Regions from separate parts of the Variovorax sp. OAS795 genome, predicted to be linked through region 1. Evidence: riboswitches for the same ligand, from Rfam matches in the RefSeq annotation. Region 1 holds a riboswitch; the other holds the start of a gene.
The links. A riboswitch is a leader RNA that binds a small molecule or an ion and turns the genes downstream of it on or off. The one in region 1 is predicted to bind glycine.
Positions count from the first base shown of each region.

Region 2: another riboswitch for glycine. It lies ahead of ABID97_RS05655 (D-amino acid dehydrogenase); the one in region 1 lies ahead of gcvT (glycine cleavage system aminomethyltransferase GcvT).

Region 1 covers NZ_JBEPOH010000001.1:4,055,370-4,059,778, forward strand. Annotated here, with positions in the region: gene ABID97_RS19635 (TRAP transporter large permease) at 1-1,007, shown strand, start outside; gene ABID97_RS19640 (hypothetical protein) at 1,149-1,685, shown strand; glycine riboswitch at 1,735-1,825, shown strand; glycine riboswitch at 1,838-1,952, shown strand; partial or broken gene gcvT (glycine cleavage system aminomethyltransferase GcvT) at 2,080-3,175, shown strand; gene gcvH (glycine cleavage system protein GcvH) at 3,221-3,592, shown strand; gene gcvP (aminomethyl-transferring glycine dehydrogenase) at 3,654-4,409, shown strand, end outside.
Region 2 covers NZ_JBEPOH010000001.1:1,188,036-1,192,444, forward strand. Annotated here, with positions in the region: gene ABID97_RS05650 (RtcB family protein) at 1-670, shown strand, start outside; gene ABID97_RS05655 (D-amino acid dehydrogenase) at 674-1,990, opposite strand; glycine riboswitch at 2,080-2,185, opposite strand; glycine riboswitch at 2,218-2,310, opposite strand; gene rfbB (dTDP-glucose 4,6-dehydratase) at 2,423-3,505, shown strand; gene rfbD (dTDP-4-dehydrorhamnose reductase) at 3,502-4,392, shown strand.

The sequences.
Region 1 (4,409 bases):
TGCCGATGACCTGCGTGCTCACCTGCATGATCTTCGCGGCGGTGTCGGGTTCGTCGGTGGCCACCACCTTCGCCATCGGCGCCATCCTGATCCCCGCGCTCATCAAGCACGGCTACCCCACCGCCTACGCGGCGGCGCTGCAGGCCACGAGCGCCGAGCTGGGCGTGATCATCCCGCCTTCGATCCCGATGATCCTTTACGGCGTGAGCGCCGAGGTGTCGATCGGCGAGCTCTTCATTGCGGGTTTCGGCCCCGGCATTCTCATCAGCCTGGCGCTGATGCTGTTCGTCTGGGTCTACTGCAAGTGGCGGGGATGGGGCAAGAACGACGGCGAGGGCCGCATGCCTTTCGGCAAGGCGGCGTGGCAGGCGGGCTGGGCGCTGCTGATGCCCGTCATCATCCTGGGGGGCATCTACGGCGGCATCTTCACCCCCACCGAGGCTTCGGCCGTGGCGGTGTTCTATGCGCTGGTGGTGGGCGTGGTGATCTACCGCGAGATCAAGCCCAAGGACCTGTACCTCATCCTGCGCAAGTCGGTGCTGTCGTCGGCGGTGATCATGTTCATCATCGCCAACGCGGGCCTGTTCGCGTTCCTGATCACGCGCGCGGGCGTGCCCGACGCCATCGGCCACTGGCTGCAGGAGGTGCTGAAGTCGCCCGCGATGTTCCTCCTGGGTGTGAACGCGGCGCTGTTCATCATCGGCATGTTCATCGAGACCAGCGCAGCCATCATCGTGCTCGCGCCCATCCTCGCGCCGGTGGCGGTGCACTTCGGCATCGACCCGGTGCACTTCGGGCTCATCATGGTGGTGAACCTCGCGCTGGGCATGATCACCCCGCCCTTCGGCGTGAACCTGTTCGCGGCCTGCACGGTGGCGCGCATCTCGCTCGACCGGATCGTGACGTACCTGGTGCCCTTCGTGCTGGTGATCCTCGCCTGCCTGATGGTGATCACCTACGTGCCCTGGATCTCGCTGGCGCTGCGCGACCTGGTCTACGCCAAGTAGCCGCGGACGCCAACGACAAGACGGGCAGCCTCATCGGCTGCCCGTTTTCGTTGGGGGACGTGTAGTGCAAAGGTTTCACGAAGATGTCACCGGCTGCAACGATGCTCCGGTCCTCGATCTTCTGAAAAAAGCTGTTGCGCCATGTTTCCCACCAAGACCGACAAGGCCCGCGACGAACTCCAGGGCGGGCAGCGCACGCTCAGCCAGCGCGAGCGTGCATTGCTGCTGATGGCGGACGGCCGACGCTCGCTGCGCGACTTCAGCCCGCTGTTCGCGAGCCCCGGCGAAGCCGAGCAGGCCTTGCAGGGGTTGCTGAACCGCGGCTACCTGCACTGTCCGGCGGCGGACGTGCCATCCGCCCCCGCAGCGCCCGTCGACCGCATCGCGGAGCCGCCGCCGGCTGCCGCATCGGCGGATCATTTCGACGGAAAGCGTTCCCTGGCCACCACGCGCATGTTCCTGTTCGATATCTGCGAACGCATGTTCGTCCGGCGCGACCCCCGGTTTGCGCAACAGATGCGCGACGCACTGCGTGAAGCCCGCGACCGCGAGGCCATGCTGACGATTGCTGCGCTGATGCTCTCGGAGGTCGAGAAAAGCGCCGGCGCCGAACGGGCCGAATCGCTGCGCGCGCGTATCGCCAGGTTGCTCCCGCACGCCTCCGAGACCGTGCACTGAGCCGGCAGCCGCATCGGCGGGCGGACCGTGGCGCCGCGATCCACTACACTTGCCAGGGTCAGGAGAGAGCTTCGCCATGCGAGGCCGCCGAAGGCGCAGGGGTTTCCCGAACGCTCAGGCAAAAGGACTGACAAGGCGCTGGCGGATGCCGGCGTTTCCTTGCTGGAGAGAGGCCCCTGCCCGCACCGATGCGCGCGGCGGCCCACCGAAGGAGCAAACCCCGATCGTGGGGCGAATCTCTCAGGTAAAGCGGACAGCAGGGGTGGCCCATGGCTTTGCGCCATGGAATTCGACTGCCCCTTTGGAGTGCCCCGTGGCCGCTTCCGCTTCATCATCCGACGCACCATTGCTCAAGACGCCGCTGCACGACCTGCACGTGGAACTGGGCGCCCGCATGGTGCCTTTTGCCGGCTATTCCATGCCCGTGCAGTACCCCGCCGGGCTCATGGCCGAGCACAAGCACACGCGCGACGCGGCCGGGCTGTTCGACATCTCGCACATGGGCCAGCTGCGCCTGGTCGGGCCCGACGCCGCGGCCGCCTTCGAGACCCTGATGCCGGTCGACGTGATCGACCTTGCACCCGGCAAGCAGCGCTACGGCCTGCTGCTGAACGACGAGGGCGGCATCCTCGACGACCTGATGTTCTTCAACGAAGGACACGGCTCGCTCTTCGTGATCGTCAACGGTGCCTGCAAGGTGGCCGACCTGGCGCACATCCAGCAGAAGATCGGCGCGCGCTGCGACGTGCAGCCCATGCCCGATCACGCGCTGCTTGCGCTGCAGGGGCCGCAGGCCGCCGCCACGCTGGCGCGGCTGTCGCCCGGCATCGAGCGCTTCGTGTTCATGACCGGCGGGGCGGTGCAGATCGGCGGCATCGCGGCCTTTGCCACCCGCAGCGGCTACACCGGCGAAGACGGCTTCGAGATCTCGGTGGCTGGCAAGGACGCCCGACGCCCTCGCCCGCCTGCTGCTGGCCCAGCCGGAGGTCAAGCCCATTGGCCTGGGCGCACGCAATTCGCTGCGCCTGGAAGCCGGGCTCTGCCTCTACGGCAACGACATCGACACCACCACCACGCCGGTCGAGGCTTCGCTCAACTGGGCGATCCAGAAAGTGCGCCGCGCCGGCGGCGCGCGCGAAGGCGGCTTTCCGGGCGCAGCCAAGGTGCTGGCCCAGCTCGGCGCCGCCACCGCCGGCGCCGCGGGCCGCACCGACCACGACACGCTGAAGCGCAAGCGCGTCGGCCTGGTGGCGCTGGAACGCATTCCGGTGCGCGACGGCACCGTGCTGCAATCGTTCGAAGGCCAGGACATCGGCATCGTCACCAGCGGCCTGCTCGGTCCCACGGCCGACCGTCCGATCGCCATGGGCTATGTGGCAACGGCATTTTCGGAACCCGGCACCCGCGTGCAGGCCATCGTGCGCGGCAAGCCGGTTCCGATGGAAGTCTCGACCCTGCCTTTCGTGCCCACGCGCTACTACCGCGGCTAGGCCCTCCGGCCTCAGATCCATTTTTTCCACGAGGAGTTTTTCACCATGAGCATCAAGTACACCAAGGACCATGAATGGGTCTCGGCCGAAGGCGGCGCGGCCACTGTCGGCATCACCGTGCACGCGCAGGACGCGCTGGGCGACGTGGTGTTCGTCGACCTGCCGGAAGTCGGCAAGACCTTCGCCCAGGGCGAAGTGGCCGGTGTCGTCGAATCGGTCAAGGCCGCGGCCGATGTGTTCATGCCCGTCTCGGGCGAGATCACCGAAGTGAACGAAGCCCTGCGCGCCGACCCTTCGCTCGCCAACACCGACCCGCTGGCCACCGGCTGGTTCTTCAAGGTCAAGCTCAGCGAGCCCGCGCAGCTGGACGCATTGCTCGACGCCGCCAGCTACGACAAGTTCGCGGCCGAGTCTTGATGCGCTGCTGAAAACGGACTTCCGCTCCGCCACCGTCCCCTGTTCGCCCTTCACCTTCGCCATGTCCAGCCACGCCCTCCCCTCCCTGCAAGAACTCGAGAACGCCGAAGAATTCCTCGCCCGCCACATCGGCATCGATGCGGCGGACGAGGCACGCATGCTGCCGGTGATCGGCTCGGAAACGCGCGCGGAACTCATCGACGGCATCGTGCCCGCGGCCATCCGCCGGGCCCGGCGGATGCGATTGCCGGCGCCCGTCAGCGAGGCCGACGCGCTGGCTGAGCTGAAGGCCATCGCGGCGAAGAACAAGGTGTTCAAGAGCTTCATCGGGCAGGGCTACTACGGCACGCACACGCCCGGCGTCATCTTGCGCAACGTGCTCGAGAACCCCGCCTGGTACACGGCCTACACGCCCTACCAGGCCGAGATTTCGCAGGGCCGCATGGAAGCGCTGCTCAATTTCCAGACCATGGTGTGCGACCTCACGGGCATGGCCATCGCCAACGCCTCGATGCTCGACGAAGCCACGGCCGCGGCCGAGGCCATGACGCTCGCCAAGCGCAGCGTCAAGAGCAAGAGCAACGTGTTCCTGGTGTCGGGCGACTGCCATCCGCAGACCATCGAGGTCATCAGGACGCGCGCAGCGCCGCTGGGCATCGAGGTCCGGGTCAGCACCGTCTCTGAAACGCTGCCGCACCTGATGGCGAGCTGCGAATTCTTCGGCGTGCTCGCGCAGTACCCCGCCACCACCGGCCATGTGCACGACCTGCGCCCGCTCGCGGGCCATGCGCACCAGTGCGACGCGGCCTTCTGCGTG
Region 2 (4,409 bases), 2.9 Mb from region 1:
GACCGACGAGGTGGTCGTGATGATTCACAGCGGCTCGCGGGACATCGGCTTTCACGTCGGCGGCCGCTGGATGGACCGCGCGAAGGCGGAGTGGCCGCAAGGACTGCGCCATCCGCGCAGCGGCCTGTACGGACTTTCCGGCCCGCTGGCGCAGGAGTACCTGGAGGCGATGGGCGTGGCTGCGCGCTATGCGTGGGCCAACCGTGTCGTGCTGGCCGAACTGGTGCGCAAGGACTTCGCGGAACTGCTCGGGGCGACCGCATCGAAACTGGTAGTCGACGTGCCGCATAACGTGGTGCTGCCCGAGCACGGGATGAACATCCACCGCAAGGGCGCAACGCCGGCGCACGACGGAGACCTGGCGTTGATTCCCGGCTCGATGGGCGATCACTCGTTTCTCGCGACAGGGCTGGGCCATGAAGACTGGCTGTGGTCATGCAGCCATGGCGCGGGCCGCCGGATGCGGCGCCAGGAGGTGCGTGCACTGCGCGGCACCATGAACCTGCAGGAGAGCGCCGACTGGCAATGCGTGACCCTGCGCGAGGAGCGCAGGATCGAGGAGGCGCCGCAAGCCTACAAGCCCATCGGCGCCGTGATCGACGCGCAGGAAAGCGCGGGCCTGATCCGGTGCGCCGTGCGGCTCAAGCCATGGGTCACGTTCAAGGCGTGAGCGTCAACCCAACGCGGGTTGCGCGAGCTGCGGCACGCGCGCGGGCATGCCCGTGAACGCGAAATCCACCTCGGGCGCGAGCCCGCTCACGATGCGCGCGATCGACTTGCCCGAACCACAGGCATGCGTCCAGCCCAGCGTGCCGTGGCCGGTGTTCAGGTACAAGTTCGGCAGCTTCGTCTTGCCGATGAGGGGCACGTTGCTTGGCGTCGCGGGGCGAAGGCCGGTCCAGAACTGGGCCTGCGTGGTGTCGCCGGCACCCGGGAAGAGTTCTTCGACGCGCCGCACGATGGCCTCGCAGCGTACGCGGTTCAGGTCCCGGTCGTAGCCGTTGAACTCCGCGGTGCCTGCAATGCGCAGGCGGTCGCCTGCTTCGCCGCCGGCCGAGGTGTAGCGCGAGAACACGAGCTTGAACTCGTCGTCGGTGAGCGAGACCTGGTGGGCCTTGGAGGCATCTTTCACCGGCAGCGTCACGGAGTAGCCCTTGGCCGGGTAGATCGGCAGGCGGATGCCCAGCGGGGCTGCAAGCAGAGGGCTGAGCGAACCCATCGCCATCACGAAGGCGTCGCCGCGGATGCGCTGGAAGCGGCCTTCGCTGTCGGTGGCCTCCACGTGATCGATGGTGCCGCCGGCCTCTCGCAGCGCTGTGATGGTGTGGCTCATCAGGAATTTCACGCCGGCCTCGGCAGCACGCTGGGCGAGTTCGCGCGCAAAGCGGTTCGCGTCGCCGGATTCGTCCTCCGCGGTGTATGTCGCCCCGGCCAGCTTCGGGCGGATGTGGGCGAGGGCGGGCTCGATCTTCACTGCCTCGTCGGCCGAGATGACCTGGCGTTCGCAGCCCAGCGCGCGCATCTGCTCGGCAGGCGCCAGGGCACCGTCGAACTCTTTTTGCGTCGTATAGAAGTGCAGGATGCCCTGGGTGCGCTGGTCGTAGTCCAGCCCGGTGTCGCGGCGCAGTTGCTGCAGCACGTCGCGGCTGTAGGTGCCCAAGCGAACGATCTGCTCGATGTTGTGCCGGGTGCGCGCCGGCGTGCATTCGCGTAAGAATTGCAGGCCCCAGAGCCACTGGCGCATGTCGGCGCGAATGCGAAAGAGCAGCGGCGCGTCTTCCCGGCCGAGCCATTGCAGCACCTTGAGCGGCGCGCTGGGGTTGGCCCAGGGCTCGGCATGGCTCACCGAGATCTGCCCGCCGTTGGCGAAGCTGGTTTCGGCCGCCGGCGTGGCTTGCCGGTCGACCACGGTCACTTCATGGCCGAGTTGCTGCAGGTAGTAGGCCGAAGTCACGCCGAGCAGGCCGGCGCCAAGAACGATCACACGCATTTCAAGTACCTTTTAGGATTGGCGCTTGAACGGCGGAGTCGGAGTGCTACTGATTCAATAGCAAGCAACCGGACGACGCCGTCCAAGTTGCCGCTCCCCCTGTCCTTGGTACCTGAGAGATTCACCCGCTGCGCCCGCAGCGGGTTTGCTCCTTCGGTGCATCACGCAAGGTGATGGCTCTCCAGACGGCGTATCAGTTGATGCAGTACAGGCCTTTGCCGAAATTGTGGAATTTCGCTGGGCCGACCTGAGCGTTTATGGGAGTTTGCGCCTTCGGTGGAGTAGCACAAAAGTGCCACCCGCTCTCCTGCAGTACGTGCATTGTAGGCCCAAGCGCCAAGGTGTTCACTCTCGAACTTGACCGTTCAGACCGATGGGATAATCGCCGGTTGATTCGCCTCGCGGCGATTGTTCGACAACTTCGGGGGACTCATGATCCTGGTAACCGGCGGCGCCGGCTTCATCGGCGCCAATTTCGTACTTGACTGGCTTGCGCAAAGCGACGAGCCAGTCGTGAATCTCGACAAACTCACCTACGCCGGCAACCTGGAAACGCTCGCCTCGCTCAAAGGCGATGCGCGACATATCTTCGTGCAGGGCGACATCGGCGACAGCGCACTGATCGACCGCCTGCTGGCTGAGCACAAGCCACGCGCCATCGTGAACTTTGCCGCGGAATCGCACGTCGACCGCTCGATCCACGGTCCCGAAGATTTCGTCCAGACCAACGTGCTCGGCACCTTCCGGCTGCTCGAGTCCGTGCGCGGCCACTGGAGCGCGCTGCCCGCCGACCAGAAGGCCGCGTTCCGCTTCCTCCACGTGTCGACCGACGAGGTCTACGGTTCGCTCTCCAAGACCGACCCGGCCTTTACCGAAGAGAACAAGTACGAGCCCAACAGTCCCTACTCGGCCAGCAAGGCCGCCAGCGACCACCTCGTGCGCGCCTGGCACCACACCTATGGCCTGCCGGTGGTCACGACCAACTGCTCCAACAACTACGGGCCGTTCCACTTCCCCGAAAAACTCATCCCGCTGATGATCGTCAACGCGCTGGCCGGCAAGCCGCTGCCTGTGTACGGCGACGGCATGCAGGTGCGCGACTGGCTTTACGTGAAAGACCATTGCAGCGCCATCCGCCGCGTGCTCGAAGCCGGCAAGCTCGGGGAGACGTACAACGTCGGCGGCTGGAACGAGAAGCCCAACATCGAGATCGTCAACACCGTGTGCGCCTTGCTCGACGAACTGCGCCCCAGGGCCGATGGCAAGCCCTACAAGGCGCAGATCAGCTACGTCACCGACCGCCCGGGCCACGACCGCCGCTACGCCATCGATGCGCGCAAGCTCGAACGCGAACTCGGCTGGAAGCCCGCCGAAACCTTCGACAGCGGCATCCGCAAGACGGTCGAGTGGTACCTTGCCAACGGCGACTGGGTGCGCAACGTGCAAAGCGGCGCCTACCGCGAATGGGTCGAGAAGCAATACGACGCCGCACCCGCGGGCAAGGCCGCGGCATGAAATTGCTGCTGCTGGGCAAGGGCGGACAGGTGGGCTGGGAGCTACAGCGCAGCCTCGCGCCGCTGGGTGAACTGGTGGCGCTCGATTTCGACAGCACCGACCTGCACGCCGACTTCAGCCGCCCCGAGCAATTGGCCGAGACGGTGCGCAAGGTCCGCCCCGACGTCATCGTCAATGCCGCAGCGCATACCGCCGTCGACAAGGCCGAAAGCGAGCCCGAGTTCGCGCGCAAGCTCAACGCCACGTCGCCAGGTGTCGTCGCCGAGGCCGCCCGGCAGATCGGCGCGCTGATGGTGCACTACTCCACCGACTACGTCTTCGACGGCAGCGGCAGCAAGCCCTGGCAAGAAGACGACGCCACCGGCCCGCTCAGCGTGTACGGCCGAACCAAGCTCGAAGGCGAGCAACTGGTGGCCGCAAACTGCCCTAGGCACCTGATCTTCCGCACCAGCTGGGTGTATGCCGCCCGCGGCGGCAACTTTGCGAAGACCATGCTGCGCATCGCCCGCGAGCGCGATCGGCTGACCGTCATCGACGACCAGTTCGGCGCGCCGACCGGCGCCGAACTGCTGGCCGACGTCACGGCCCACGCCATCCGCGCCACGCTGCAAGACCCCGCCAAGGCCGGGCTCTACCACGCGGTGGCCGGCGGCGAGACCACCTGGTGCGGCTACGCGCGGTTCGTGCTCGAGCAGGCCCGCCTGGCCGGTGTCGAACTCAAGGCCGGCCCTGCGGAGGTCGACGCCGTGCCCACCAGCGCCTTTCCGACGCCCGCCACCCGCCCCGCCAACTCGCGCCTGGACACGCGCAAGCTCCAAGCTGCCTTCGGCCTGGTGTTGCCCCATTGGCAGCAGGGCGTGGCCCGCATGCTGCGCGAAACCCTTTGACCGCAAGCCGCCAAACA